One region of the Thermoanaerobacter sp. RKWS2 genome, then DNA from elsewhere that is predicted to be linked to it. Evidence: riboswitches for the same ligand, from Rfam matches in the RefSeq annotation. Region 1 holds a riboswitch; the other holds the start of a gene.
The links. A riboswitch is a leader RNA that binds a small molecule or an ion and turns the genes downstream of it on or off. The one in region 1 is predicted to bind cyclic di-GMP.
Positions count from the first base shown of each region.

Region 2: another riboswitch for cyclic di-GMP. It lies ahead of OEI98_RS04565 (sigma 54-interacting transcriptional regulator); the one in region 1 lies ahead of gspE (type II secretion system ATPase GspE).

Region 1 covers NZ_CP110888.1:1,229,719-1,245,639, reverse strand. Annotated here, with positions in the region: gene OEI98_RS06370 (late competence development ComFB family protein) at 1-130, opposite strand, end outside; gene OEI98_RS06365 (pilus assembly PilX family protein) at 146-679, opposite strand; gene OEI98_RS06360 (PilW family protein) at 669-1,133, opposite strand; gene OEI98_RS06355 (type IV pilus modification PilV family protein) at 1,124-1,801, opposite strand; gene OEI98_RS06350 (prepilin-type N-terminal cleavage/methylation domain-containing protein) at 1,812-2,261, opposite strand; gene OEI98_RS06345 (prepilin peptidase) at 2,266-3,024, opposite strand; gene OEI98_RS06340 (type II secretion system protein) at 3,074-3,463, opposite strand; gene OEI98_RS06335 (type II secretion system F family protein) at 3,488-4,699, opposite strand; gene OEI98_RS06330 (type IV pilus twitching motility protein PilT) at 4,710-5,759, opposite strand; partial or broken gene gspE (type II secretion system ATPase GspE) at 5,765-7,438, opposite strand; cyclic di-GMP riboswitch class II at 7,465-7,547, opposite strand; gene aroE (shikimate dehydrogenase) at 7,551-8,405, opposite strand; gene OEI98_RS06315 (YqeG family HAD IIIA-type phosphatase) at 8,395-8,895, opposite strand; partial or broken gene sigK (RNA polymerase sporulation sigma factor SigK) at 8,959-9,653, opposite strand; gene OEI98_RS06305 (peptidoglycan D,D-transpeptidase FtsI family protein) at 9,722-11,347, opposite strand; gene OEI98_RS06300 (peptidase U32 family protein) at 11,381-12,598, opposite strand; gene OEI98_RS06295 (O-methyltransferase) at 12,601-13,239, opposite strand; gene mltG (endolytic transglycosylase MltG) at 13,252-14,307, opposite strand; partial or broken gene OEI98_RS06285 (QueT transporter family protein) at 14,392-14,861, opposite strand; gene OEI98_RS06280 (YlbF family regulator) at 14,862-15,191, opposite strand; gene OEI98_RS06275 (ribonuclease J) at 15,209-15,921, opposite strand, start outside.
Region 2 covers NZ_CP110888.1:916,327-932,247, reverse strand. Annotated here, with positions in the region: gene OEI98_RS04620 (ABC transporter ATP-binding protein) at 1-688, shown strand, start outside; gene OEI98_RS04615 (hypothetical protein) at 737-1,552, shown strand; gene OEI98_RS04610 (aspartate-semialdehyde dehydrogenase) at 1,704-2,693, shown strand; gene dapA (4-hydroxy-tetrahydrodipicolinate synthase) at 2,707-3,600, shown strand; gene dapB (4-hydroxy-tetrahydrodipicolinate reductase) at 3,600-4,355, shown strand; partial or broken gene dapD (2,3,4,5-tetrahydropyridine-2,6-dicarboxylate N-acetyltransferase) at 4,352-5,076, shown strand; partial or broken gene OEI98_RS15020 (cob(I)yrinic acid a,c-diamide adenosyltransferase) at 5,104-5,630, opposite strand; partial or broken gene OEI98_RS04580 (single-stranded DNA-binding protein) at 5,667-6,313, opposite strand; gene OEI98_RS04575 (Mur ligase family protein) at 6,426-6,968, opposite strand; gene OEI98_RS04570 (cell wall hydrolase) at 7,065-7,673, opposite strand; gene OEI98_RS04565 (sigma 54-interacting transcriptional regulator) at 7,842-9,134, opposite strand; cyclic di-GMP riboswitch class I at 9,197-9,284, opposite strand; gene OEI98_RS04560 (S8 family serine peptidase) at 9,641-11,371, shown strand; gene OEI98_RS04555 (glycoside hydrolase family 65 protein) at 11,411-13,753, opposite strand; gene OEI98_RS04550 (ABC transporter substrate-binding protein) at 13,832-15,076, opposite strand; gene OEI98_RS04545 (carbohydrate ABC transporter permease) at 15,149-15,921, opposite strand, start outside.

The DNA of each region.
Region 1 (15,921 bases):
GAGGTAAATTGTTAAGTGCTAAAGCTTTTATGTCCATTCTACATCTGTCGCATTTACAAACGTCTAAATCTTTCAAAACCTTATCCATCATTTGGTCAACAGCGTCTTCCATGTAATTTTTAAGATGCATAAAAACCCTCTCCCATCATTTTATTTCCCACTTAGATATAGTAAGTGGGTCGGACGATTCGAGATTAAGTATAAGCTCTGCATATCCCTCTTTTTTGATGTTTTTGTACTCCCCTGTTGTATTTATGTGTATAATATATGTAAGCCTATTGTAATTGCTATCTAAAGTCATGCTTTGTATTGTGTATTTTTGACCAGTATCCCCTAAATACCCTGATTGAGGATATTTATAAAATACGTTTTCCTGAAGATAGTTCTGCACAAAGGAATAGATGCTTTGATATAAAAATTCTCTTGGTATTTTTTCATTGGAGTTGTTTATGATATTTTGTGCTCGCTGAGATAAATCACTAAGTAATTGGTCATTAAACTCATTTTTGGCAATATCCAAAGCTGCTTCTGCAGCGTATGAAGCAGAAATAGAATTTGCGTAGGCATGTGAAATTTTATAATTAGTAATAGTAACTTCTAAAATAGCAACCCCAAGGACTGTGAGAATTAAAATCACCATTAGAGTAAATATTAGGGCAGAACCTCTCTCATTGACCATTTATATCACTCTTTCTTAAAAAAACATCTGTAGAGAGGGAAAATCTGTTTGACCCATTATCATCACTTTGCCCAATTATTTGGATATTTATCATGTTGGTACTTTTTTTAGCCACATTAAAGCCATAAATCTTGACAGCTAATTCATGCCCTGCATTGTCATTGGTATAAAGAGCGTGCTTTTTTCTGTCTAGCCTTATGACAAGGCCGTCTATGTTTATGCCATGTCCATTGTCAATTACAGTAACATGAGAAGGCCCCTTTTCCAAAGCAGTTACAATGTAATTCATGGCAAATCTGACATTTTGCTCAACATCGACGTTATTCTGTGTACTTATAAAAGACTTGTATCCTGAATAATATAAAGATGAATAAACCCCTATCACAACCCCTAATATAGCCAATGTCACGATCAGTTCAATGAGGGTAAAACCCGCTTCTTTTTTTACCACCATTTTAACCACCATGGAATAGCAAGTCTTACACTTTCTGCCGCTTTTGTGGCAACAGTTTTTAAATTAGTCACTCCTGAATTGATTAAATTGATGACTGTACTCACCAGTTTAGGAACTTCTATAATAGACTCCAACCCAAAAGCAGGTATTACTACAAAAAGTATGAATAAAGCAGTCCATGTAGCAATTATCACTATTGTTATCAGGTCCACTACATGCTTTATTACATCATTACTACTGCTACCGCCTCCACTTGGGTTTTCCTCAGAAGGTATTTCTACAGGAACATAAGAAGTAATTTCCGTTGCAGGCGCCATAATATAAAGGGTATACATAGGAGTGTTTGAACCAATTTTTCCTACTTTTATTTGATACTGAGAAACTTCCCCTGTAGATGTTTGCTGTTCTACATAGGCTATAAAGCCTTCTTTTTCAAAGTCAGTTACTACTTTGGCAAGGTCCGCATTGTCTTTTACAATTCCCGCCTTTATGTTTTCTGCAATTGTCTGTGCAATTGTAGCTTCTTTTGTCTTTATCTTAGAGTTAGCAGAAGTTATAGCAGATTGACTAAAAATGCCCAAAAGAGGTATTGCCACTATTGCAAATATAGCTATTGAGACAAGTACCTCTATTAAAGTCATGCCTTTATTATCCTTTGAAATTTTCATAAAATCACTCCTAATAATTCCCCTTTATCATAATACGCCCTGTAGCAGGAAGCACAGTTATATAAATTTCTTTTTTGTTATTTTTTAAAGTTATTGTACAACCTCCAGTAGATGGAACCCCCATCTGATTAAACCTTATTTCTTTTTGTATATTTTCCTCTATTATAATTCCTTTAGGCAAATCCTTTGTCTTAATATTTTTATCGTCCTCATATCTATTTATGTAATAACCAGTCTTATCGGGTTTGATTTCAAAATATAAATTTTCTCTTTCGAAAATACTTTTGTGCTGAATATATCTTAAATCCTTCACAACTTCATGAGCTATAAGAGTAAGTCTTACATTTGACCTTGTCGCATCAAAAAAGTCAGTCGAAGGAATAACTATAAGAACTATAACTGTGAAAATTGCCAAAACCGTTACAAGCTCTATTAAAGTTAATCCTTCCTCTCTTTTCATAAGCTTAACCTCTTATGAATTTTATATAATAATTTAACATCTCATACCCATACAAAATTGAAATAAACCATGCAATGGAAATGTAGGGTGCAAAAGGAATGTAATCTTTTCTCCCTTTAATTTTCAAAGCTACTAATATAGCTCCTCCCAATGCTCCAATGATTACAGAAAGGAAAAACACTAAAATTGTAAGCTTCCACCCTATAAAAAAACCAATTAACGCCATCAGTTTTATGTCTCCTCCTCCCATCTCTCCTCCTGAAATTAAAGAGATGAGAAGGAGAATTCCTCCACCTAAAATTAAGCCCAATACATAATCCAAAAATCCATAATTGTACATTAACAATCGAAAGATTATAGCACCTACACATCCTGCAATAATTATTTTATTTGGCACTATTTTGTGTTCCATATCAATAAAACTTATTGAAATCAATATAGAAGCTAAAAACATGTAAGAAAAAGCTTTAAAATCTAAACCAAATTTATAGTAAATTATCAAAAACACAATTCCAGTCAATACTTCAACAACAGGATACCTTGCTGAAATCTTTTCTCCACAATACCTACATCTTCCTTTAAGTAGAATATAACTCAATATAGGTATTAAATCAATAGTTTTTAATTCATGTCCACATTTAGGGCAATGAGAAGGAGGATAGACTATTGACTCTTTTCTTGGCACTCTGTGTATGACCACATTTAAAAAACTTCCTATAATTGTGCCGAATAAAAATATCAGTATGTAAAGTAGTATCTCCATAATGACCTCCTAAAAAAATATTAAGGAGGGCACAAAAATGTGCCCTGGATTATTTAATTATTTCATATGGAGCAGTAGCTAAAATTGCTCCATTATCAATAGACACTTGAACTTTATGATTATCTTTATCAAGAGTAATTACAAATTTGCTTCCGCCAGATTGAGGTATGTAATTATCAGCTAAATAATGTTCATTGTATAATTGATCCACTGTAGGGATATTATCATCACTACCCTTATCCACAATCCATCTTGCTGCTGCATCTGCTATAATTTGTGCTGAAGCCTTATCAGCTTTTTCTTTAGAACTAGTTAATGTCCCTGTAAATTGAGGCACTGCAATGGCTGCCAGTATCCCTAAAATTGCAATGACAACAATCAATTCAATTAATGTAAAACCTCTCTCATCCTTGTTTAATGCTTTTACCAACCATTCCATCCTTTTTCACCCCCTTTCCCAATATCACTGGCCTATGAAATTGTATAATTGGAACAGCGGCATGACAATTGAAATAACTATAAATCCTACCACTGTCGCCAGCATAACAATTATTAATGGCTCTAGAAGAGTTGTCATTTGTGAGACAGCTGTATCCACTTCTCCGTCATAAAAATCCGCAGTTTTATTTAATATGCTGTCCAATGAACCTGAACTTTCACCAATACTTATCATCTGAATTACCATTGGCGGGAAAATGCCAATTCTTTTTAAAGGTTCTGAAAGGGGTAAGCCTTTTTTTATATCTTCTTGCGCTTTTTTAAGTCCCTCTGCTACTACTGTATTACCCACAACTTTTTCTACTACTTCCATTGCCTTCATAAGCGGTACACCAGCACTTATCAATGTTCCTAAAGTCCTTGTAAACCTGGAAATTAAAATCTTTTTGTTTAGAGGGCCAAAGATTGGCATGTTTAAAAGCATTCTGTCATAAATGCGCCTTCCTTCAGGTGTCTTCAAAAAACTCGAAATCGAATAAGAAATCACCAAAATTACTCCTGTGTAAAAGTACCAATATTGAGATATAGAACTGCTTATAGCAATAAGTATTCGAGTGGGAAGAGGCAACTGGACTCCAGCATTTTTAAACATACCTACAAAAATAGGTAAAACATTTGTCAAAAGAAAAATAACAACTAATACAGCTACAACAGATACAATAAGAGGATAAGTCAAAGCAGACTTTACTTTTTGATTTAATTCATTTTCCTTCTCATAGTGGTCCGCCATTTCATTCATTACTTTATCAAGAGTTCCACTCACTTCCCCTACTTCCACCATGTTATAAAGAAGCATAGGAAAAACATCTCCGTATTTTTTCATTGCATCAGACAAAGTCCTTCCCTTTTGAACTTCCTCATAAACTTCGCTTATAGCTCTTTTTAGCCTTTTATTCTCCACTTGCTCCTTAATAGTGGCCAAAGCCGTCACGATGGGTATACCTGCATTCATTAAAGTAGCAAATTGTCTACAAAAAACAGCAATATCTTTTATCTTTACCTTTTTAAAAGAGCCAAAATCTAATATGTCCTGTTTTACAACTTCTTCTTTGATGTCAATTATATAATAATTTTTTTGCTTTAAAACATCAATGCACTGAGCCTTTGAATCAACTTCCAAAGTCCCTGTAACGAGATTTCCTCCCATATCCCTTGCCCTATATGCATACAACGGCATATAATCACCTCTATATCATGCGAGAAAAATTCTCTTGGTCCACACAATAGGTCAATGCATCCTCCAAAGAAATAACTCCTTTTTTTAACAGATGTAAAATAGACATATCCATTGTCATCATTCCAAACTTGCTACCTGTTTGAACTGCCGACTGTATCTGGAAAGTCTTCCCTTCTCTTATGAGATTTCTTATAGCAGGAGTAGCAATCATCACTTCTGTCGCAACTACTCTGCCGCTGTTGTCCTTTTTAGGTATAAGCTGTTGAGAAATAATTCCCTCTAAAACATTTGAAAGCTGAATTTTTATCTGCTGCTGCTGATGGGGAGGAAAAACATCAATAATCCTATCGATCGTCTTAACGGCTCCTATTGTGTGAAGAGTGGACAAAACAAGATGGCCTGTCTCAGCAGCAGTTATAGCAATTTGGATGGTTTCTAAATCCCTCATCTCTCCCACTAATATAACATCCGGGTCCTCCCTTAAAGCAGCCCTTAAAGCTGAAGCGTAAGATGCCGCATCATGCCCAATCTCTCTTTGATTTACTATGCTTTTGTTGTGTTTATGTAAATATTCTATAGGGTCTTCCAATGTGAGAATATGACAAGTCCTTTTAGAGTTTATCCAATCCACCATCGCAGCCAGTGTAGTAGATTTACCACTGCCAGTAGGTCCTGTTACCAATATAAGCCCTCTCGCCTTTAAAGCTAAGTCTTTAAGTATTGGAGGAAGTCCCAATTCCTCTATTGTAGGTATTCTCAAAGCTACAGACCTTATTGCAAGACTATAACTTCCCCTTTGTTTGTATACATTTATTCTAAACCTTCCTAATCCTGTAACTGAATAGGACAAATCAATATCTCCATTTTGTTCTAACTTTTTCAATTGCTCACTTGTCAATAAATCCTTAACTATTTCTTCAGTCTGCCCAGGGGTAAAAGGCTCCCCTTCTAATTTTTCTAAATAGCCATTAATTCTAAGAACTGGAGGTACTCCAACCGTTATATGCAAGTCTGAAGCTTTTCTTTCAACTACTAATTTTAAAAGTTCCTTTGTATCCATATCCCTCATTCCTCGTAAGTTAGTCTTATCATTTCATCAATTGTAGTTTTTCCTTGTAATACAAGTCTTTTAGCACTTTCTCGTAAAGTTTTCATGCCATTTTTTACAGCCTGAGCTCCAATAACATCAGAGGAAACCTTAGCATTTATAAGCTCTCTAATATCAGAAGTAACAGTCATTATCTCATATATAGGAATTCTTCCCCTATAGCCTGTTTTATTACAAACAGGGCACCTCTCCCCTTGTATAAAGTAATGTCTTCATTTTCTGAAATTCCCAATAGTTCTTTTTCACCTTTGGAAGCTTTATAAGAAATTCTACAGTTATCACATATTTTTCTCGCCAATCTCTGAGCAATAACCCCTACTACAGAAGAAGATACAAGATAAGGCTCTATACCCATATCTATAAGCCTAGTCACCGCTCCCGCCGCATCATTTGTATGCAAAGTGGAAAGGACTAAGTGCCCTGTTATGGCAGAACGAATAGCTATCTCAGCAGTTTCAGTATCTCTAATTTCTCCAATCATAATTATATCAGGGTCTTGCCTCAAAATTGACCTAAGAGCAGTCGCAAAGGTAAGGCCTGCCTTTTCATTAACTTGTACCTGGTTTATTCCCTCAAGGGAATACTCAACAGGGTCCTCAACAGTTATTATATTAACATTGGGTTTGTTAAGCTCTCTCAGCATTGCATAAAGAGTGGTGGTTTTCCCACTACCTGTAGGACCAGTCAAAAGCACAATGCCATTAGGCCTTTTGATAAGTTTATCAAAGAGCACCAGATCCTCTTCTTCAAAACCTAATTGCTCCTTTGTCATTATAAAATTTTCCTTGTCTAAAAGCCTCAATACCAATTTCTCTCCAAAAACAGTGGGCAATGAAGAAACTCTTATGTCAATATTTTTACCACCTGTAGTAAAATCAAATCTGCCATCTTGAGGAAGTCTTCTTTCAGCGATGTTCATATTAGCCATAATTTTTACTCTTGTCACAACAGGGGCATGGGTACTTTTTATAGTCCTCATAGCTTCTGTTAATTGTCCATCTATCCTAAATCGAATTCTAAGGTCTTTTTCAGTAGGTTCAATGTGAATATCTGAAGCCCTATTTTTTATTGCCTGCTCAATTATAGAATTTACAAAGCGTACAGCAGGCGTTTTGTACTTCTTCAAGAATCTCATCTGGCAGCTCTTCTTGACTTTCACTTTGAAACTCCTTTTTAAAATCCTGTACTGCTTTTTCTGCCTGTTCTCTTCCGTAAATTCTATCTATGGCTTTTAAGATGCTTCCTTCAGAAGCAATTAAAGGCTTTACATTTTGTTTTGTAATGATTCTCACATCATCTAGTGCAAAAATATTCAGAGGGTCTGCCATTGCTACCAATATACCATCTTCATCTTTTTTTATAGGAATAATAGTATGTCTTTTAGCAACAGCTTCGGGAATTAATTTTGCCACATCTGGGTCAATATAGTATTTTTGCAAATCTACATGTGGAATACCTAATTGAAATTCTAAAGCCTCTAGTATTTGGCTTTCTGTAACATACCCCAATTTAATGAGAACTTTTCCTAACTTTTCTCCTGTTTTGCTCTGAACTTCTATTGCGTGCTTTAGTTGTTCTTCTGTTATAAGCCCTACCTCAACTAAAAGCTCTCCTAGCTTTTTTTTGGCCATAAAATATACCTCCAAAAATAATAAAGCCGACATAAGCCGGTTGCACCACTGTATCCGTGAGGCATAAAGTGCCCACATATAGCCTCACTTCATCTACTCTTTATAAAATATTCTACAAATTATGCGTAATTCCTTCTTTTAAATACATGTATACCAAATTTTTGTCGAAAAATTCCCCTGTCCACAACTTGAAAGAATAATTAGCTTGATTAAGTAGCATAAAAAGTCCATTAGAATACTTTATTCCATTCTTTTTCGCATGTTTTAAAAAAGTAGTTTCAAAAGGATTGTAAATAAGGTCATATACAAATTTAGCTTTCAAAACCACTTTTTCATCAGCAGGAGAATCTTCTGTATTTGGATACATTCCTACGCTTGTAGTATTAACAAGTATATCTATTTCTGGTAGTTCTTTTACTTCATTTATACTGCAGTAATCGCACTGAATCTTAAATTCCCTTTTAATATATTCTGACAAATCTTTTGCTCTTTCAACACTTCTATTGGCAATTATTATCGAATCTATCCCTTTTAGAGCAAGAGCGACACAAACTGCCTTAGAAGCCCCACCAGCTCCTAAAACAACAGCTTTCCTCCCTTCAATTTTTTCTCCTACTTCTGTTAATGAGTCTATAAAGCCATAGACATCCGTATTATATCCTTTCAATATTCCTCCTTCATTGACTACAGTATTGACTGCGCCAATTTTTAATGCTTCTTCTGAGACCACATCTAGGTATTTAATTATTTTCTCTTTATGAGGTACAGTTACATTAACTCCTCTTATTCCTAAAGCTTTTACTCCTTTTACTGCTTCTTCAAGCTTTTCCGGCAAAACATCAAAAACAGTGTAGACACAATTTAAATCTAAAGAATTAAAAGCATAGTTATGTATTAAAGGTGATAAACTATGTTCTACAGGATGACCTATAAGACCATACAATTTAGTACTTGAATTAATCTCCATATCTCTCAATCCTTTTAAGTACATGTCTTTCCGCCCTTCTCATAAGCTTAGTCCATCCTAATTCCTCTTTCGATAAAGGCTTTACTAAAATAGTATATAAGCCTGCTCTTTTTCCCCCAAAAATATCAGTAAATATTTGGTCTCCTATCAAAGCAGTCTCATTAGGCTTAGCATCTAAAATCTTTAAAGCCTTTTTAAAAGCTCCTTTTCTCGGTTTAATAGCCCAAGCTATTCCAGGTACACCAACTTTTTCTTTAAATTCACTCACTCGCCTTTTAGTGTTATTTGAAATAAGGCAAATTTTAAATCCTTCTTCTTTCATTTTTTCCAACCATTCGATAGTTTGTTTATCAGGAAATTTTGATTTTTGAGGTACCAATGTGTTGTCAATATCTAAGACAAGACTAGTAATTCCTTTTTCTTTTAAAAAATCCAAATCAATTTGATAAATATTTTCCACTATCATATCAGGAATCAACTTTTCATACATATGTTCACCTCATTTTGTTAAAATTATATAATAAAAAAAAATAAACTGTCAATACAAACAGTTTTACATGGAAAGCTCTTTAAAAAGCTTATTTAAAGCCTTCTTTTCAATCCTTGAGACATAGGAACGAGATATACCAAGCATCTTTGCTATTTCTCTTTGAGTCCTCACTTTCCCATTGTACAGACCATACCTCATTTCTATAATTAACCGTTCTCTATTTTTTAAAACGCTGTTCATTTTACTGTACAACTTTTTAATTTGAAGTTTTTTCTCCACTTGCTCTGATATTTCATCTTCCTCTGTGCCAAGTACATCCATCAAAGATATCTCATTGCCCTCTTTATCTACTCCAATAGGATCCTGTAAAAAAACCTCCCCTTTCATCTTTTTTTCTGCTCTTATAGACATAAGTATCTCATTTTCTATACATCTTGCTGCGTATGTGGCAAGATGAGTACCTTTTGAAGAATCAAAAGTAGAAATTGCTTTTATAAGCCCTATTGTTCCAATAGATATCAAGTCGTCTATATCTTTACCAGTTCCACTGTATTTTTTTACTACATGGGCTACCAATCTCAAGTTCCTCTCTATTAAAATATTCCTCGCTTCCTCATTACCGTTTCTATAAGCTTCTAAATATTTTTTTCCTCTTCTGGAGTAAGTGGATTGGGAAAAGAGTTGGTGTTTGTCAAGTAACCAAGATTTAAGATTTCCTTTACAATTGATGCCAAAATTGCAACAACAACTTCCCACATTGCCGCCACCCCTTTTTTCAACATTACACATCTATTATATGAGGTTTATACAAAATGGTGCACGTACATCAATATTTCATTATTTCCTCCGCTATTTCTTTGAAAAGAGGGGCAGCTTTAGTTCCTCCAGTATCTCCATTTTTTACAAAAATCGAAATTGCATATTTAGGTTTATCAAAAGGAACAAAACCTGTAAACCAAGCATGATATATATTTAGCTCCTTGCTAACTTCAGCAGAACCTGTTTTACCAGCACTGCCATACGTAGTCTCAGCCCTTTTTCCTGTCCCTTCTGGGTCAATAACCACTTCTCTCATCATTCCTTTTAAAATTTTGGCTGTTTTTTCGCTTATCACTCTGTAAGACTTTTTCTGAGACAATTTTTCAATTTCTTTCCCTTCTTCATCAACTATTGCAGTCACTAAACGTGGAACATTTCTAACACCGTTATTAGCTATTGTCGCTGCGATATCAGCTGCTTGAAGAGGCGTCATCAGCACATCTCCTTGCCCTATTGACAAATTCCCAATACCTGCTCCATAAGTATCAGACAATTTAGGCAATCTCCCTATTTGCTCAGGTATTGGCAGACCATCATCACTTTCTATTCCAAATTTTCTCGCCATCTCCAAAATATTTTTGGCCCCTGTTATTTGCCCAATCTTTATAAAAGTAGTATTGCAGGAAACTGCAAAACCTTTTACCATGTTTATTACTCCATGACTTTCTCCTTTGTAATCGTGAAATACTATTCCATTTATATCATAACTACCACTGCAATAAAAAGTATCCTGTAAATTCACTTTATTATATTCTAACGCTGCAGCAGCTATTACAATTTTAAAAATAGAGCCAGGTGGATACATTGAGACAGCTTTGTTTATAAATTCTTCGTTAGAGCTATTTAAATAAGCTTGAATATTATTTTGGTCAAAATTAGGCCTACTTGCCATTGCAAGTATATCACCTGTTTTTATATCTAATACCACTGCTGCTCCATCTACCATATTCTTGTCAAGAACATTCTCTACTGCCTTTTGTATGTGATAATCAAGTGTAGTTTTTACCCCCAAAACTTCTTTTCCAGAAGTTTTTAACCTTACTCCTAACCCTTTTATATAATCAGTATTATTCCCATCAGTAAACACTGCAATGCTATCTTCCCTTTTGCTATTTAAAATTTCATTAAAAGTATCTTCTAAACCCATCTTTTTCTCTCCTACATACCCTATTACATGTCTTGCTAAAGAATTTTGCGAATACCTTTGAGGCAAAGCTAACTTAAAAATGCCTATAGGTAATTTGTTGTTTGAGTTAAATTTAACTTCATATTCCACATAATCTTTTGCACTTTTTAAGGATTTTAACACATCCTCACAGTTTACTGCGGCAATTTCACTTATAACCTTAGCGGCTTTTTCTTTGTCAGTTAACATTTTAGGTATCGCAAATATATATTCTTTATATTCTCTATCTGTAAAAGGAATCATATTCCTATCGTATATTTCTCCTCTTCTCTCCAAAATTTTAAAGCTTCTAATTTTTTGTTCCACTGCTTTTTGAGAATAAAAATCTCCTTTGATTACCTGAATGTAAAAAAGCCTAAAAATCAATGTTAACGTTAAAATTGACAAAACTACCCTCAAAAAAACAATCCTATAATTTCTTTTTCCATAAAACTTTGCTCCTTTCAGGAAAAAGTATTCCCAAAAGGAGCAAGTTTTAACCTAATTTTTAATTTCTCGACGCAGTATAAAAAATTCTTCTACAGGATACTTTACAGGAATTTTCACTATCATTTGAGGATGGGGAGCTACTTCAATCTCATTTCCTTCTTCATCCCACATTTTTTCAATTTGCTGCTCAAACTCTACTTTAGGACCCACAATCTCAATTTTATCTCCCACAAACATCCTATTTCTTTGCTCTACAACAGCAATTCCTGTATTGGGGTCATATTCTTTTACAATTCCTACAAAATCATGAGTCCGTATATAATTTGAAGACTCATAATTTTGAGCATCAGGACCTGGTTTGCCAAAATAAAACCCTGTGGTAAATCCTCTGTGACTTGCTTTAGAAACCTCTTCAAGAAGTTTTTTGTCAAAAACATAATCTTTTCCTTTTTCAAGGTAATCGTCAATCACCTTTCTGTAAGCCCGTGTCACTACAGCAACATAGTAGGCACTTTTGTTTCTTCCCTCAATTTTAAAACTTGTAACTCCAGCCTCAACAAGTTCTGGAATGTACTCTATCATGCATAGGTCTTTAGAATTCATAATATATGTGCCCCTTTCATCTTCGAAAATGGGCATATACTCTCCTGGCCTTTTTTCTTCTACAAGATAATATTTCCACCGGCAAGGTTGTGCACATTCACCTTTATTAGAATCTCTTCCTGTAAGGTAATTGCTTAAAAGGCACCTTCCTGAGTAAGAAATGCACATAGCCCCGTGGACAAATGCCTCTAATTCTAAAGTTTTTGGTGTCTTCTCTCTTATCTCTTTTATCTCTTTTAAAGATAGTTCCCTTGCCAAAATTATCCTTTTTGCACCTAAATTATGCCAAAACAGAGCACTTTTATAATTCACATTATTTGCTTGCGTACTTATATGAACATCTACTTCAGGAGCTACTTCTTTTACAATAGAAAAAATCCCTGGGTCAGAAAGAATAATAGCATCTATGCCAAGGTCAACAACTGATTTAATGTATTCAGGCAATCCTTCCAAATCCTCATTGTGGGGAAAGATATTTATAGTAATATATGCTTTTTTTCCACTTTTCCTCACATATTTTATTGCTTCTTTTATCTCTTCAAGAGTCAAACCAACAGAAGCCCTTAAACTATAATGTTTCCCTCCAAAATATACCGCATCTGCTCCGTAATTTATAGCTATTTTTAATCTTTCCAAATCTCCAACTGGTGCCAAAAGCTCTAACATGATTATTCCTCCTTAAAGCTTACCGCTAATCCGTCTCCTAAAGGCAAAATTACCGTGTACAAAGTTTTATCTTGATATAATATTTCTATAAATTCTCTCATTCTGTACACAATAGTTCTTCTCTTATGTTTTACATTTTTCTCATTTACAACATATCCCTTATACAAAATATTGTCCCACAAGATTACGCCCTCTTTGCTTAAAAGTCTTTTCAGTTCTTTGTAAAATTCTATATATTGCCCTTTCGCCGCATCTACAAAAATCAAATCGTACATCTTGGTTAAATTTGGAAGAACTTGCTGTGCTTCTCCACAAATAAGTTCGATTCTATCTTCTACTTTTGCTTTCTTAAAATTTTCTTTAGCTATTTCAGCCAAATTTATATCCCTTTCAATAGTGACTACACTAACTTCTGAATAAGCTTTTGCCATTATTATAGTAGAATAGCCAATAGCAGTACCTATCTCTAATATATTGTTAGGCTTTTTTAGCTTCACAATAAAACTTAAAAAATCAGCGACCTCCGGTTTTGCAATAGGGATATAATTTTCGTAGGCATATTTCTCCATCTCATCTAAAGGATATCCAAATTTATGAGCTATCCATCTTATAAATTTTATATCATTTCGAGTTATTTCCATAACTCAACCCTTTCATTTAGTATTATTATTTTCATTTGCTTCAATTTCTTTCTGAGCTTTTAAATGGTCTTCATAAGTTATACTGAAAATATGAGACCCATCTTTCTTTGCAACATAATAGTAAAAGTCATGCTTAGCTGGAAAAAGAGCTGCTTTAATAGATTTAAGTCCAGGATTACAAATGGGACCTATAGGAAGTCCATAGTGTTGGTAGGTATTGTAAGGGGAATCTACCTCCAAATCTTTGTACAAAAGCTTATCCTTGTGTTCCCCTAATGCGTATTGTACAGTAGCATCTATTTGTAGTTTCATATGTTTTTTCAAACGGTTGTATATAACACCTGCAATTAGAGGTCTGTCCTTATCTACCACAGCCTCTTTTTCTATCAGAGAAGCTATTATCACAATTTGATCTGGTGTCATTCCTACATATTTTGCATTATCCTTTATAGTACTATTATAAACTTGTTGAAACCTTTTAAGCATAATATTTATTATTTCTTTTTCGCCAGCCTCTATAGGTATTTGATAAGTATCGGGAAAAAGATACCCTTCTAATCTACTTGGTCTATCTTTAGGTATGTCTTTTAAAAAATCGTAGTTAAAAGTATCTTTTTGTGCAACTTCTAAAAATTTATCTTTATTTACTAAGCCTAATTGCGATAACTTATTGGCTATATCCTTAACAGAATAACCTTCCGGAATTGTCACTTTTATTGTATCCTTTTGTGCTTTACCTGCAAATATTTTTTCTATTATTTGATCAGTAGTCATGTTAGGGCTTAAAAGATATTTTCCTGCTTGTAATTTTCCATCAGCACCTAAAACTTTTGCTCTCCATATAAAAAACCACTCATTCTTAATTAAATTATTCTCCTTTAACACCTTAGCTATTTGCACGGTAGAATACCCTTTTGGAATATTTATAATCTTTTGAGGCACATCACTTTTTGTAGTTACTGGTTGAAAAAAGCTTTGATAGTATACAAAAGCAGAGAAAAACAAAAAAATTATAGTCGTTATTACCACAGCAAATCTACTTTTTCTTTTGTATTCGACATTATTCATTACATTTCTCTCCCTTGGGTAGGTATACCTAAATTATATAATTAATTAAAAATAAAAACAAGTAAGCCTTCCGCTTACCTGTTTTTATAAAGAATACTTATCTTTTAATCTTTTGTATACTGCAATCACTACATACCCAAATACACCTGTCACAATAGCTTCACTTAAAGCGATATATAAAGCTACAAGATAATAGGGCATTTTCGTGAAATAACTTACCCATATTGAAACAATAAGGGCATTTAATATTATAGGAGGCAATATACCTTTGTAAAAGATATTAGTTTTTGATGAAAGGTACGCAGCAAGTAATGTCACTAAACTTCCACCCAAAATATCGAGAAGTCCAAAAGGACTTCCTATATTGGCTAATAAACATCCTATAAAAACCCCCATATTGCTGCCGGCTCTACCATGGGTAATACAACTAAAGATTCAGATATTCTAAATTGAATAGGGCCATAAGAAACACTGCCCAAAAGAATAGTAACAACAAAGTAAATGGCTGCAATGGCTCCTGCTTTTACAATGTACTTAGTATCTATTCTTTTCATCTACTTCATCTCCATCGGTTCCATGATTATTTTTAGTATATCATCCATTATCTTGCCAAGAGTGTATTCTAAAGACAAGTACGAACTTAACTCTGGATTAAGATTTAATATCTCCCATAGCTTTTCTAACACTTCTTTTTCTTTAGGATCCACTTTTTCACCTGACAACTCTTTAGCTTGAATCTCTAATTGCTTTTTTCTAAAATCCTCTAACATTTTCTTATTTTGCTCATTTTCATTTATTTTTTGATACGCCTCTTTAAAAGCTTTGTATTCTGGCAACTGTCTTATGGCATTAGCCAGTTCATAAGCTTTGTCGTAGACGTTCATATTTAAGAGCCTCCTGGTTAAATTTCCATTATGATTGGCAATATCATAGGATTTCTCTTAGTTTTTTCATATAAGAAGCTGCTTAAATTGTCTTTTATCATTGATTTTATAGTAGCCCATTCGCTAACTTCCTCTTTCTCACACTTTGATAACACATCTCTGACAATATTTTTGGATTCCTCCATTAAATCCTCTGATTCTCTCACATATACAAATCCTCTGGAAATTATGTCGGGACCCGCTATAATTCCTCCAGTCTCTTTAGAAATAGTAACCACCACTACTAACAAGCCATCTTGAGCCAAATGTTTTCTATCTCTTAAAACGATATTCCCTACATCTCCAACTCCCAAGCCATCTACCAACACTTTCCCTGCTGTTACTGTTCCCGCAATCCTTCCAGAATTTTTTGTAAACTCTAATACTGTCCCATTATCTACTACAAAGATATTTTGTGGAGGCATTCCTAAAGTCTCTGCAAGCTTAGCATGCTGAACTAAATGTCTGTATTCTCCATGAACAGGAATGAAAAATTTAGGTTTTATTAATGTATGAAGTAGCTTAATCTCTTCTTGACAGGCGTGACCCGATACGTGAATATCTGCCAATGCTTCATAAATTACATTGGCACCTTTTTTAAATAATTGGTTGATGACGCGAGAAATAAGTTTTTCATTTCCCGGAATAGCAGAAGCAGAAATTATCACTGTATCTCCCGGTACAATCTCTA
Region 2 (15,921 bases), 310 kb from region 1:
AGATGTAAGTTTTGTGGTCAATCCTGGCGAGACAGTAGCTTTTGTAGGGGCAACTGGTGCAGGAAAAAGCTCTATAATAAGCCTTTTAAGTCGATTTTATGACATACAAAAAGGAGAAATTTTAATTGACGGAATTGACATAAGAAAAGTAAGGCAACAAGATTTAAGAAAACATATAGGTGTTGTATTACAAGATGTCTTTCTTTTTACGGGAGATATTAAATCAAACATAAGACTAAACAACAAAAACATAACAGACAACGATATTTACATGGTAGCAAAATATGTAAATGCTCATCACTTTATAAAAAAACTTCCAGAAGGCTATGAGTCAAAAGTAACCGAAAGAGGCTCTACTTTGTCAGCCGGTCAGAGACAGCTTTTAGCCTTTGCAAGAGCTTTAGCTTTTAATCCAAAAATATTAGTATTAGATGAAGCAACAGCGAATATTGATACAGAAACAGAAAGGCTTATACAAGATGCATTAAAAAAACTAACAAAAGGCCGTACTACCCTTGTAATAGCCCATAGACTATCTACAATACAGCATGCAGATAAAATAATTGTACTTCACAAGGGACGCATAAGAGAAATGGGTACTCACAACGAGCTTTTGCAAAAGAAAGGTCTGTATTATAACTTATATATGTTGCAGTACAAAGACCAATTAATAGAAAAAGAAGCATAAGTAGCATACTAAGATTTATGATGGACATACTATTTTTGAGGTGATAGTATGAGAAAATACTCTAAAATAGTATGTGCCATCTTTATTTTCTTACTTTTATTCAACTTATCAGGCTGTAAAAATAAACAACAAAATAAACCTCAAAAAAAGCCTCAAACAAGTCAAAAAGCAGAAGTACCAAAAGAACTATCTAAAATAGAAAAAAATATAGAAAAAATAATAAAAGAAGCACAGAAAATAAAGGAAAAACCACAAAGTGATCAGGAAAAACAAAGTGATAAAGAAAAAAAAGATAAAAAGGAAGAGGATAAAAAATCACCAAAGAAAACTCCTGAAGATAAATCTTGGGAAGAAATTAACAAAGCAATAAAAGATATTCATACAGATTGGAACTCATTAACTCCTTTAGTTACTAAAGAAGGAGCAAAATTAAATCTAATAAATAGTATGAGTGCCGCTATAAATGACCTTACTATTATAGCAAATAAAAAATCAAAAATTGATGTTTTGATATATGCAAATAATGTGTATAAATATATTCCTGATTTAGAAGACCTTTTTCAAACAGAGGCAACTACTGACATAAAACGATTAAAATTTTACGCTCAAGATATCGCTTTTAAAAGTGAAGTGCAAAAGTGGGAAGAAATTTCAAAAGATTTGATAGATATAAATTCTGTGTGGCAAACTTTTAAGCCAAAACTTCCTAAAGAAGCAAAAAATTCAGCTGACAAATTTGAGGCAGGAATTACTGAATTACAAAAAGCAATAAAATCTCAAAATAAAGTTTTAACTAAAATAAAGGCAGAAGTACTTTTACAAGATATAAAATCTCTTGAAAAAACTGCAAAGCCTAAAAAGTAAAAAATTACTTTTTAGGCTTTTTGTTCATCTGTAATCCTTATTTTATTGACTTCATATAATAATAATGATATATTTTAAATTAAATAAACCTGCTTTAATGCAGTATAATTGAAATATTGTCATAATTTTAGAACTTTAGAGGAGGATAATAATGGGAGTTAATGTAGCAATTGTAGGAGCTACCGGAATGGTAGGTAGGACTTTTCTTAAAGTAATGGAAGATAGAAATTTCCCAGTTGACAAACTTTATTTATTTGCTTCGTCAAAATCTGCATGTCAAAAAATCACATTTAGAGGTAATGAATACATTGTAGAAGAACTTACTGAAGAAAGTTTTAAAAGAGACATTCAAATCGCTCTTTTTTCTGCTGGTGCAACTATAAGCAAACAATTCGCTCCAATAGCTGCTTCTCATGGCGTAGTCGTAATTGACAATTCCAGCGCTTGGAGAATGGATGAAAATGTACCTTTGGTTGTCCCTGAAGTAAATCCTCAAGACATTTCATGGCACAAAGGAATAATAGCAAATCCCAATTGCTCTACCATTCAAATGGTAGTTCCTTTAAAGCCTCTTCACGACAAATATAAAATAAAAAGAATAGTGGTATCTACCTATCAAGCAGTGTCTGGAGCAGGTAAAAAAGGTGTAGATGACCTTGAAAGAAGTTTAAGAGGAGAACCATGCCAAGTATTCCCTCATCCTATTGCAAACAACTGTATTCCTCACATTGATTCTTTCGCACCAAACGGATACACAAAGGAAGAATTAAAGATGATAAACGAAACCAAGAAGATCATGGGAGATAGTTCAATAAAGGTATCTCCAACAACAGTAAGAGTCCCTGTTGCAAACTCTCACAGCGAATCTGTCAATGTAGAATTTGCAAGGCCTTATGAAATGGAAGAACTAATAGAAGTCTTAAAACATGCCCCGGGAGTTGTTGTACAAGACGATCCTCAAAATAATATTTATCCTCTTGCAACTTATGCTACAGGAAAAGATGAAGTTTTTGTAGGTAGAATAAGAAGAGATGAGACAGTTTACAGCGGTCTTAACATGTGGATTGTAGCCGACAACATAAGAAAAGGAGCGGCAACAAATGCCGTTCAAATAGCAGAACTTTTAATTAAAAATATGTGAAAGGAGAATAATTATGCCTGTTTTTAAAGGGTCAGGTGTCGCTATTGTTACTCCATTTAACGAAGAGGGCGTAAATTTTGAAAAACTTGGCGAGCTTATTGAATGGCATATCAAAGAAGGAACTGATGCTATCATCATATGTGGTACCACTGGTGAAGCCTCTACAATGACACAAGAAGAGCAACAAGCGGCAATTAAATTTACAGTAGAGAAAGTCGCCGGAAGAATACCAGTAATTGCAGGAACCGGTTCTAACAACACTGCCCATGCTGTTGAAATGAGTGAATATGCTCAATCTGCAGGTGCTGATGCTCTTTTAGTTATAACACCCTATTACAACAAAACAACACAAAAGGGATTAGTGGCTCACTTTACTGAAATAGCAAGACACGTAGACATACCTATTATTATCTATAATGTCCCCAGCAGGACATCTCTCAACATGCTGCCAGAAACTTATCTTGAATTGAGTAAACATGTAGACAACGTAGTTGGAGTAAAAGAAGCCAGTGGTGACATCGTACAGGTAGCTGAAATTGCCCGCATTATGGGTAAATCTTTTGAAATATACTCAGGAAATGACGACCAAGTAATACCAATAATGTCTTTAGGTGGCTTAGGAGTAATATCCGTCACGGCAAATATAATCCCGGCAAAAATACATGAAATGACAACCGCTTATTTAAATGGAGATATTGAAAGGGCAAGAGACATGCAGTTAGAACTTAATCCTCTAAATAAAGCCCTTTTTATAGAAACAAACCCTATTCCGGTAAAGACTGCTATGAACTTAATGGGATTTAATGTAGGACCTTTGCGTCTCCCACTGGTTGAAATGAGCGATAAAAACTTAGAATATCTGAAATCTGTTCTCTCAAAGTACGGTTTATTGAAGGAGGCAAATTAATGATTAGAATAATAATTCATGGCTGTAACGGAAAAATGGGAAAAGTCGTAGCAAAGTTAGCAGCAGAAAGTCATGATTTTAAAATAGTAGCAGGAGTAGATAAAAATATCTCTCCTCTTGACTTTCCTGTTTACAGCGACTTAAAAGATGTAAAAGAAGAAGCAGATGTAGTAATTGACTTTTCATACCATGAAGCTGTACCTAATTTAGTGAAAGCCGCTCTACAAAAGAAGCTTCCTGTAGTCATTGCCACGACTGGACTTAGTGAAGAAGAATTAAAGGTCATAGAAGAAGCATCAAAAGAAATACCGATTTTTAAATCTGCCAATATGTCCCTTGGAGTAAACATACTTATAAACCTTGTAAAAGAAGCTGCAAAAATCTTACAGCAGGATTTTGACATAGAAATAATAGAAAAGCATCACAATATGAAAAAAGACGCTCCAAGTGGCACTGCGTTAATGATTGCAGATAGCATAAACCAAGTGCTAAATGACAAAAAGGAATACGTGTATGGACGCCATACTAAAACTGAACAGAGAAAGCCAAACGAGTTAGGAATACACGCAGTAAGGGGCGGCACAATTGTGGGTGAACATCAAGTAATTTTTGCAGGTCACGATGAAGTAATCACCATAAGTCACTCTGCCCAATCCCGTGAAATTTTTGGTTATGGTGCCCTACAAGCTGCAAAATTCATAATAAATCAAAAACCTGGCTTATATACAATGGAAGACCTTGTGAAGAAAGGATGATAATTTTGAGCACAAATGATAACTTGACAAACCCTTATGAAATTGCAAAATATATCAAAGAAGCGAAAAAAACCACACCTGTTAGAGCTTACATACAAGGGAATATAGAAATTGAAGAAACCGAAGAATTAGAAGTATATGGCTGTGACAACTTTAAAATCGTCTTTGGAGAACTAGATGTCGTTGAAAAATTGATTGAAGCAAATAAAGATAAAATAAAACATTATCGCTTAGAGTACGACCGCAGAAATTCTGCAATTCCTTTGCTGGATATTAAGCATCTTGACGCGAGAATAGAACCAGGTGCAATAATTAGAGATCGAGTAAAAATAGGCAAAAACGCTGTGATAATGATGGGGGCAGTAATAAACATAGGTGCAGAAATTGGTGAAAATTCTATGATAGACATGAACGCAGTAATAGGCGCCAGAGGAATTATAGGCAAAAACGTCCATGTAGGAGCTGGAGCTGTTATAGCCGGGGTATTAGAACCCCCAGCAGTGTACCAGTTGTGCTTGAAGATAACGTACTTGTCGGGGCAAACGCAGTTATATTAGAAGGAGTAAGAGTAGGTCATGGAGCTGTTGTAGCAGCAGGATCAGTTGTGACAGAAGATGTACCACCTAACACAGTAGTTGCAGGAGTTCCAGCAAAGATTGTAAAAATAGTAGACGACAAAACCCGTGAAAAAACAAAACTCATGGAAGACTTGCGAGGTTAAATAAAACACCCGATTTTGTCGGGTGTTTTAATATTCTATTCCGTATCTCGCTGGTATTCCTTTTTCAAAAGGATGTTTAATCGCTTTCATCTCTGTAACCAAATCCGCTTTTTCAATTATCTCCTGAGGAGCACTCCTTCCTGTCAAAACCAATTCCATCTCCGTCGGTTTCATATCTATTAACTTTAACACATCTTCCACTGTGTACATTTTACTATGTATTGCCGCCATTATTTCATCTAAAATTAAAATATCGCACTTTTTGTTTTGGAGGACATCTACAACAAATTCATAGGCTTTCTTCATATCCTCAGCAAGAATCTTCTTTTCCTCTTCATTTAAACTCCAAAAAACTTTTCTGTTGATTGAAACCTAAAAACCTTGAAATTTTCAATATTCTTAAGTGTATGCAACTCCCCTGTATCCGTGCCTTTCAGAAATTGTACCATATAAACTTTAAAGCCTCTTCCCACCGCTCTTATGCCAAGTCCAATAGAAGCCGTCGTCTTTCCTTTGCCATCTCCAGTATAAACTTGTATAAGTCCTCTCTCCAAAACTCATTCCCCCTTGTGTCCTCTGTTATTTCCATTCTAACTCTTTTGTAATTCTTTTTCAACCACTTCCATTCTCGTAATAGAAACCTCATAAGCGACCTTTGTAACCACTTCATCGCCCAGTTTTTTTGGTATTCCCTGCTCTGTACTCTTCCCCATAAACGTATACGATCTCCTATTTCTAACTTTTCAGAAAACCTTGCATTTCTTCCCCACGCTATGACAGGTATGTAATCAGATTTGTTATAAGGCCTATTTACCGCAATTAATAAATCAGTTATCTCTCTCCCAAAAGGAGTAGTTCTATAAACAGGTTTTTTACAAATAAAGCCGTCTAAAAAAATTTCATTTGGATTTTTTACTACTTCCTCCTCAGGTATCGTCATTATGTCCCGGGCAAATATGGTCAAAATTAATTTATTTTTCCCTTCTTCTGGAGATTTCCTATTATAAGACCTCAATTGCCCTTCAACCTTTACCCTTCTGCCTACCTGTAAATTCATACCTTCAAACAGGCGGTTAGAAATAGTAACCGGAAGATAATCCTTTGTTTCACTCAATCTTGGCACTTCCAAAATAAAATTAAAAAATTCTTCGCCATATAGTTCATGACTGTACTCTAAATCAGTAAAAATTTTTCCTACAACTACAACTACGTTGTTCTCCAAAAAGTTGCCTGCCATGTGTTCACTCTCCCCTTCCCCTTATGTGTCCTTCTAAAAATATATATTAAAATTGGAAAGCATTTATGACAGGTGGCAAAAGTAATCGTTAAAATTATCTTCAAAAAATTTATCACCGCCCACTATTTTCAAAGGTTTTAACCACATTTTGTATATCTTTAATTTCATATCCTAAAATTAATAATACAGTTATTACAAATAATGAGTTATATATATTATACTGTCCAGGAACTTTTATTTCAACAGGTATTTCCATTGGCTCTATCAATTTGCCCTTTAAATTAAAAAAAGTCCTTTGTACGCAATAATTAAATTCATAACCTTCATCTTCATAAGATATTGAAGAAGCAGTAATGGAAGATTTTGGATTTAAACCGCATGTTATAAGGGTAGAATTTATTCCCTGTGCAAAGAGTTTATTTGATAGCTCATCATCTGCATTTGTTATTATAATACCGCTCGGAAAATTATAAATATAATTTTTTAACTTGTGAAAATCCTCATCACATAGAATATCAGAGATAATTAAAATATCTGCTCTCTCTTTATAATTCTTTAACTCTTCTATCACTATTTCTTTAGAATGTACACAGTAGGATAAAAATTTTATAATAGAACTTTTTTCTGAACTTCCTCCTACAAATATATGTACCATATAATCAGCTCCTATTTTTAATGCTATTCTTATTCTTTTACAAAAGTAAAATTTTATAATGTAAAATATATGCAATATAGGAAGGCTTCTGCCTTCCTATATTGCAAACCAGTGGTGTCCTATCACATTTGTAATTGTCCTTGTCCATATCCACCAAGAAGTTGAAGTAGCTGGATTGAAGAAGTATAGGGCTCCTCCTGTTGGGTCCCATCCGGCTAAAGCTGCATCTGCTGCTTTAAAAGCTGTAAGGTCAGGTTCATGATTGAAAAATTCACCATTCGTTACAGACTCAAAAGCATCTGGCTGATATATAACTCCTGCTACAGTATTTGGGAAAATACCGCTTTTTACTCTATTCAAAATCACCGCACCTACAGCGACCTGACCCTCAAAGCTTTCTCCACGAGCTTCAGCATAAATCATTTTTGCGATTAAATATCTGTCAACAAGATAATTGTAATAAGCACTATTTTCATCTACTGGCACCACTAATTTTTCACCAGGATATATCAAATCGCTCCAATTCCCATTTGCCTGTTTTATGTTATTTACATCACTACCATACCATTTCGCTATTAAATACAATGATTCACCTTTTGAAACAACGTGGATTTTGTCGTAAGCATACGCCGAAGTAATTCCTCCAAATAGCATTATAAATATCATTAAATATACTACAGCAATTTTCAAAATTTTATTCTTCATCATGAGTTTCCTCCTTTCTATTGTTGCGCAATAGCAGGAGTTAATTCGATTACAATTATAAACTCTCGCATCAATATTGTCATCCTTTGTATTTCCCGATAATTCTCCGTTAATTAAAAATATCTCCAGAATGATATATTATAGTGATATATTCTTAGATATACTAATCTATGGATGATTCCCATTTTTCCCAAAATTATCACCCAACATAATTTCAAATATTTCTACTATTCCTTTTTCTTTTAACTCATTATACTTCATAGCAATAAACTCATAAAAATCATATTTGTCTATTTCCCTTTCAATTTCAGAGGAAATGATTAAAAATTTATCAAAATTTATCGTTTTACTTTTCCCTACATTAAAATAAACGGAGGGCAACAGAGTAAGATCAATTTTTAAAAAATTTCTCTTCGTTTCGTAATTCATTAAAAAAGCTTTAGAACAAAGCAATTGAATGATAGATTTTAATTCTCCAATATTTCCCTCATACTGCAAAGACAAAAGTAAAGAAATTAACTCTGGATGTACAATAATATTTAAGTTTAGCCGTTTGGCTTCTTCTTTAAAAAGGTAAACAATTATCTCAATTTTCTCATTTAGAGGCCTTCCCTCAAAAGATGGCAGTTGGATGATAACTGGTATTCGTCTCATAAAAGTTTTTAAAAGAAAAGAATCAGGTTTTTCTGTAGTAGCTGCTACAATCATTAAGTTAGCCGTTCTTTCAACAGTATCTCCTAATCTCCGATATACTCCTTTGTCAATAAGATAAAATAACATTTCTTGGCCTTCTGGAGGTAATCTGTGAACCTCGTCAAGGAATAATATCCCTTTATCGGCTTTTTCGACTAAACCTATCTTATCTACATCAGCTCCAGTATAGGCTCCTTTAACATGTCCAAACAAATGAGACATAAGAAGTTGAGGATTGTTATAGTAATCCGCACAGTTTAATACTTCAAGAGGTCCTACCCTACCATTTTGAAGACTGAATTTGTACATCATCTCTGCGAAAAAAGATTTACCAGAGCCAGGCGGTCCTATGATAAGAGTGTGGAGTCCATAAGGAGGATATAATACAGCTGCTTTGGCCTGTTCTATTTGTCCTTTGAGGCTGCCATCATGTCCTATTATATTTTCAAAAGCACATTCTTTTTCTTTCCTTAAGTTTAAAAAATCAATTAAGTCTTTTAGAAGCATTTCTTCCTTAACCTTATTCCCTAAAAAATAAGCTAATCTATTTTTTTCAATATAATACACAGGTTTTGAAATAATTTTAACTATTTTCCCTTCTCTTACAAGATGATTTAAAATAAAAGACACATTTGGTCGAGCCATTTTTAGCAATTGTGCTACTTCTTCTGTAGTGATTCCACCTTTTCTACTTATCAAAAAATTTTGAATATCAAATTCTTTACTTTTTTCTACAATAATATTATAAATTTTTTCCTTATTAGTCATATAAAACACCACTTCCTTAATTAATAAACCTCCTACCAAAAGGCAGGAGGTTATATATAAATGTTGGTAGCCCGGCTATCATAGCAAAACTGTTGCATTAGACCCGTAGCTTTGCGTCCCCGCCTTTCGACGAGTTTGCCTTTTTCAACAAAAATTTATCTAATTTTCCTATATTACTATTTCGACATAAATATGAATTTTCCTTCTATTTTTAAAAAAGATTTTTTCTACATAATTCGTTAAATTTATACTAATTTCTAAATGTATGTGTTTTATGCATTCTTTTGTGTATCAAAAATGTGTATAAAAAATTATACACATTAAAAACTTTTATTAATTTTGTCTATATACAGTAAATTGGCATAAAAATTGCTTGAGTTTTATTATAGAAAATAAATCTTACAGAAAGGAGATGATGAATAGAAGAAAGAAACAGTTTCACTTAGCGACTAGAAGGGCTGACTTAAATTTTAAAAAATATTAAATTTTTAAGGAGGTAAGAAAAAATGAAGAGCCGACAAACATTAAAAGCTTTACTGGCTTTTGTGTTAATTGTAGCTTTAATGTCGCTAAGTGGAGTATTAGTCCAAGCTCAGCCCAACTTAACAAACTTATCTGGCGACTCTCCAACAAAAAATTACTCGCCTCAAATTCAAAAAGTTTTGATGCAAGATTCTAATAAAAACAAAATCTTTGATAACTTGGAAGCAAAGCTTACTGATAAGCCTGACAGTGCGGAATTCCCTGTCATAATAACCTTCAACAAAAACATAGATGATAACGAACTATTAAATATTTCTAAATCCATTGGAAAGTTTAATATAAAGCATAAATACAAAATTATTCCAGGAGTTGCTGCTACTTTAACTAAAGGACAAATAAACGCTTTGTCAAAATTAGATATAGTAAAGCAAATTGAGTATGACGAGCCTGTATATGCGACATTAGATACTGCAACAAAATGGTTTGGCGTTACAAAAGCGAGAAGTGACTTTGGCGTAACTGGAGACAAAGATGGTAATCCTTCCTCTTACTCCAAGAATGATATAGTAATAGCAGTTATTGATACAGGTATTGATGGATCCCATGTTGACCTTGCTGGTGGCAAAATAATAGGATGGCAAGATTTTGTAAACGGTAAAACTACCCCTTACGATGATAATGGACATGGAACTCATGTAGCAAGCATTGCGGCAGGCACTGGGACAGGGAACAGCCTTTATACAGGTGTTGCTCCTGGTGCAGCTTTGGTAGGAATAAAAGTACTCGATTCAAATGGAAGCGGAAGTATGAGCACTGTAACTGCAGGGATTGACTGGGCTGTTCAAAACAAAGACGTATATGGAATTAAAGTCATAAATTTAAGCCTTGGAACTTCTACAAGTTCTGATGGAACTGACTCTACCTCATTAGCAGTAAACAGCGCCGTAGATAGCGGAATTGTAGTAGTAGTTGCAGCTGGAAATTCAGGCCCTGCAAGGTACACCATAGGATCACCTGGTGCAGCAGAAAAAGCCATAACCGTTGCAGCAATGGCGGATGTAGGAGAACTTGGATTCAACCTTGCAAGCTTCTCCAGCCGTGGTCCCACAGCTGACGGAAGGATAAAACCTGACATTGCAGCACCCGGATACAATATAACTGCCGCAAAAGCAAACTCTATAAATGGTTATGTGACATACAGTGGCACAAGCATGGCAACACCTTTTGTAGCAGGTACAGTAGCCCTTATGCTCAATGCAAATATAAGCCTTGCACCACTTGATGTAAAAAATATAATAATGACTACTGCAAAAAGTTGGGGTCCTCCAAGCAAAAACATTGACTATGGTGTAGGAAGATTGGATGCATATGAAGCAATTAAAACAGCTGGAAATTTCACAGGAACTAATATATCTGTGCCAAACCACTATTATGCTAAAGATTCACTCCCTGGGTCTCGTTACAGTGACATTTGGACATTTAACGTGACAGACACATCATATCCTATTGCAATAACTTTCATAATACCTGATTGGGCAAACTATAACCCTGATTTCGATATATACCTCTATGACCCCACCGGTACTCTTGTTAAAAGTTCAACTGGAACACAAAGGCAGGAAACAATAACATATATTCCGACACAAACGGGAACCTATTATATCAAAGTATATTCATATAGAGGCAGTGGAAATTATTACTTTGATTTAAGTACGGGCGGCGGTTCACTCACCCTTTCAAATAACGATATATAAAAATTAAAGAAGTATGGTGCCGATTGGCTCCATACTTCTTTAATTTTTGCGACTTTCTACTTTATTTTCTCCTTTTTCAAGTAAAATTTTTTCGTCAAAGCAGTAGATTTCTATAGGCTCTCCTTCTAATAGTGCAAACACAACACTTTCTTTGGTTAATTTGACATTTATTTTTCTACCTTTGTATCTCACATTAAAAGAGAGCAAATTCCATTCTTTTGGCAATCTCGGCTCAAAATGCAGTTCATTTGTATAAACCCTCATTCCACCAAAACCATTCACAACTGCGCTCCATGTTCCCGCCATAGAAGCAGCATGAATTCCGTCCTTAACATTGTCATTGTAGTCGTCCAAATCCATTCTTGCAGTCATCATAAAGTATTTATAAGCTTTGTCAGTATATCCTATTTCATTGGCTAGTATGCTAAATATAGCTGGCGACAAGGAGGAGTCGTGAGTGGTAATAGGTTCATAATAATCGTAATTCTTTTTAAGTTCATCTTTAGTAAATTTTTCTCTCTGTAAAAACATCAAAAGCAACACATCAGGCTGTTTACATATTTGATATCTGTAAATATTTAGGTAATGCCAGTGCAACAAAAGTGGAAATTGATCTTGTGGTATTTCATCCACTGTTATCCTTTCTTTATACAAAAAGCTGTCATCCTGTGGTATAATATCAAGTTCTTTTGAATAAGGAAGGTACATATTGTCAGCAGCTTTTTTCCACGCATTAATTTCTTGATCTTTTAGATTTAACTTAGAAGCAATTTTTTGGTATTTCTCAGGCACTTCTTTTTTCATTTTATTTGCAATATCATAAGCGTATTCCAAATTCATCTTTGCCATGTAATTAGTATAGGCGTTATTATCAACCAATGCAGTGTACTCATCTGGACCAGTTACACAGTTTATGCAAAATTTATTGTCTTTAAGAGGAATATACGCCCCTAAATCTTCCCAAAACCTTGCTGTCTCAAACACTATTTCACAGCCATAGTCATAAAGAAAATCCACGTCATTCGTCGCTTCTACATATCTTTTCAAAGCATAAACTATATCAGCATTTATGTGATACTGTGCCGTACCAGCTGGAAAGTAAGCAGAACATTCAGGACCATCTATCGTTCTCCAAGGATACAAAGCTCCTTTGTGACCTAATTCCTTTGCCCTGGATCTTGCTGCATCCAAAAGATTATACCTGTACATTACCAAAGCTTTTGCAATTTCAGGCTTTGTATAAAGAAAGAAAGGCATTATATAGATATCAGAATCCCAAAAATAATGGCCTTCATAACCTTCTCCAGTCAGCCCTTTTGCTGCAATATTTGTCTTTCCATCTCTTCCGACAGATTGAAGTAGATGAAATTCATTAAAGCGTATGCCTTGCTGCAGAGCTTTATCTCCTTCTATGATTACATCAGCATCTTTCCAAAAAGAATTCAAAAATTCTTCCTGCTCTTTTTCTATCGTTTCAAAGCCGTCATTTTTGGCTTTTTCTATTTCTTCTAAAGCAAGAACAACTAATTTATTTTCATCAAAATCCTTTGAAGTGTAATAGGAAATAAATTTATTCAATGTGTATGAGGTGCCTTTTTCAGCCTCTAGATCTACAATTACTTTTACTCCATCTTCTTCTAAACTATTTGAAACTTCATATTTACTATCTCCCACTAATACATTGTCTATCGCGCAAACATAGGAGAAATTACTCTTTTGCGTCTTTTGAACAATCCACCCTTTTAAACCCTCTACACTTTTATCTATAGTCTTTAAAACCTTTCCTTTTAAATTTGACCCTACTCTTACATCTTCACTATCATTTATATTTGAAACATTTCCGTCAATAGCGGAAACAAATCTAATTTTTCCGGTAAAATTTACAGGTTCCACAGTAAAAGAAATTGCCGCTAAATGTTGCCTATTTAATGATACAATTCTCTTTATTTTTACCTCTAAAATTTTTCCTGTAGGGGATTCCCATTTTACTTTTCTTTCTACAAAACCTTTCTTCATGTCAAGTACTCTCTCATAAAAGAGGATTTTCCCTTGTAACAAATCAAACTTTTCCCCATCTACATATAATTTTATTATTTTACTATCAGCCACATTTAACATCGTCTGCCCTATTTTTGCAAAACCATATCCCCCTTCAGGGTAAACTATATCGTGTATTTCATAAAATCCATTGATATACGTCCCATTAAAAGAGGTATTTTTAGGCCCTGAATATCCTTCTTCAAAAGTTCCTCTCATTCCAATATATCCATTTGCTAAAGCAAAAATAGTTTCATTTCTGTATTTAGTGTCTATACTAAACTGCGTCTCTCTTATAACCCAATCTTCAAAAGGGTAAATTGGTTTCTTCGTTTTGTTGGCCATATCCATCCTCCACTCTTACTTTATTCAAAATTTTAGTCGGAAACAAAGTCGTTTCCGACTAAAACCAATTTAAAACATTTACTTGCTTTCTGCAGCTTTCTTAGCTTCTTCTATCATGTTGTGGTATTTATCAAGAGTAGGTTTAATAGGTTTGTCTTCAAAGATTATCTCTCTTAACGCTCCATTTATAGCCTTATCTACATCAGCCCAGTATACAAGGTTTGGCCTTGGTTCTGCGTGTTTTAACGCTTCATTTATAGCTTCAAAATATGGTTTTTGCCATTCTTCAACCTTTCCATAAGCATCGCTTCTCATGGATGGCCATCCTAATTTAGTGACAAGCTTCTCTTGAACTTCTTTGCTCATAAGGTATTCCATAAACTTTATAGCCATCTCTTTATTAGGTGCACCAGTTGGTATTCCTATAACTTCTCCTCCTAAAACGTGGGACTCTTTAACCGGACCTGCCCAGCCGTGATATGCCAAAATGTTCTTTTTGCCATACTGCTCTACAAGAACGTTTGCAGTGTAAGGCCAATTTTCAACCAAATATACACTATCTTTTGCGAGATATTCTACAGGTGTATTCCAGTCAGCTTTCTTTGAGTCAGGAGAGAGGTATGGCTGTAATTCTTTCAAGAATGTAAATGCTTTTATTGAACCTTCATCATTCAATACTGTTGGGTCACCACCAGCAGACCTTATAAGGTCAAACATTTGAACTGTGCTGTCAGGCCCTAAATTTTCTTTAATTATAACTCTGCCTATGCCCTCTTTTTCTTTAAAAGTCTTTGCAACCTGCAAAAGCTCATCCCAATTTGTAGGAAGTTTTAAACCGTATTCGTTGAATTTATCTTCGTTGTAGAAAGCTATTTCTACATTTGGTCTATACGGCATAAAGTACAACTTTCCATCAAACTCTCCTACTGGCACAAGACTTGGTATTACTTCCTTTGGTATCATGTCTCTATACTGAGACAAATCTTCCACAAGCCCTTTTGCCACAAGCGGAGCAAGTTGCATGTTATCTTGAGTTATAATATCTATATCCATCGCATTTGCTTTGTGCATAGCATCTAACTTTTTAATAAGGTCTCCTGCTTCAATTTGAAGAGGCTCAATTTTTACACCATACTTTTGCTCAAATGGTGGGAAAATATCTTCCTTCATCACTTTCCATTCTGCTTCTCCAAGTCCCATTGAAACTTTCAAGACTTTTTTCCTCGCATCTGACACATTTTTACTTCCGCATCCTGCGATAAGGGTACCCAAAAGGGAGAGAATCACTAATACTGCTATTACCTTAGCATAAAACTTCCTCATAACTTCAGAAAACCTCCTTAAAATTTAATTTTTTTATATATACAGTATCCGAAAAATTCGGATACGTATATGCTAACCTTTAACAGCCCCTGCAAGATAACCACTCTTCATGTACTTTTGTAAGAAGAATGTCACAAGCATTACAGGGATTGTGAGTATTGCCGCATATGTGGCAGAATCAAAAATTCCTCCTCTTTGAACATAATAGTAAGTTTGAAGAGGCAAAGTCCTGTCTGAAATAGTCAAGTAAAGAGCATAAGTAAATTCATTCCAGGAATTCAGCCACACAAATATAGCAGTAACAGCTATACCAGGAAGTGCAATTGGCATTATAATCCTCATCAATGCCGTCAATTTACTTGTTCCATCAACCAATGCAGCTTCTTCTAAGTCCTTTGGTATTGTCTCAAAAGTTCCAACCAATATCCATGCTGCAAAAGGTAAATTTACAATAAGGTGTGCCATAACTAACCCTAAATAAGTGTCCATTAAATTTAATTTTATGAATTGTACCGCTATCGGAAGAGCAATACCTACATCAGGAAACATCCTTGTAAAAAACAGTAATAATACTACTGCGTATTTTACTTTCGATGGCATCCTCGCTATAACATAAGTCGCTGGAGCAGCTATTATAATTGCGATGATAGTAGTCATTGTTGCCACTACAAAACTTTTCTTAAAAGGAGGCCATATATTTCCTGAAAGAAATACGTCTTTCCAATGGTCCAAAGTAAAGTGAGTGATGAAAAAGTCTGGATGAGGCTTTAATATATCACTTGGCACTGCAAAAGAAGTTATAAAAAGTATATATACTGGTATAATCATCAATATTGCCGCTATTA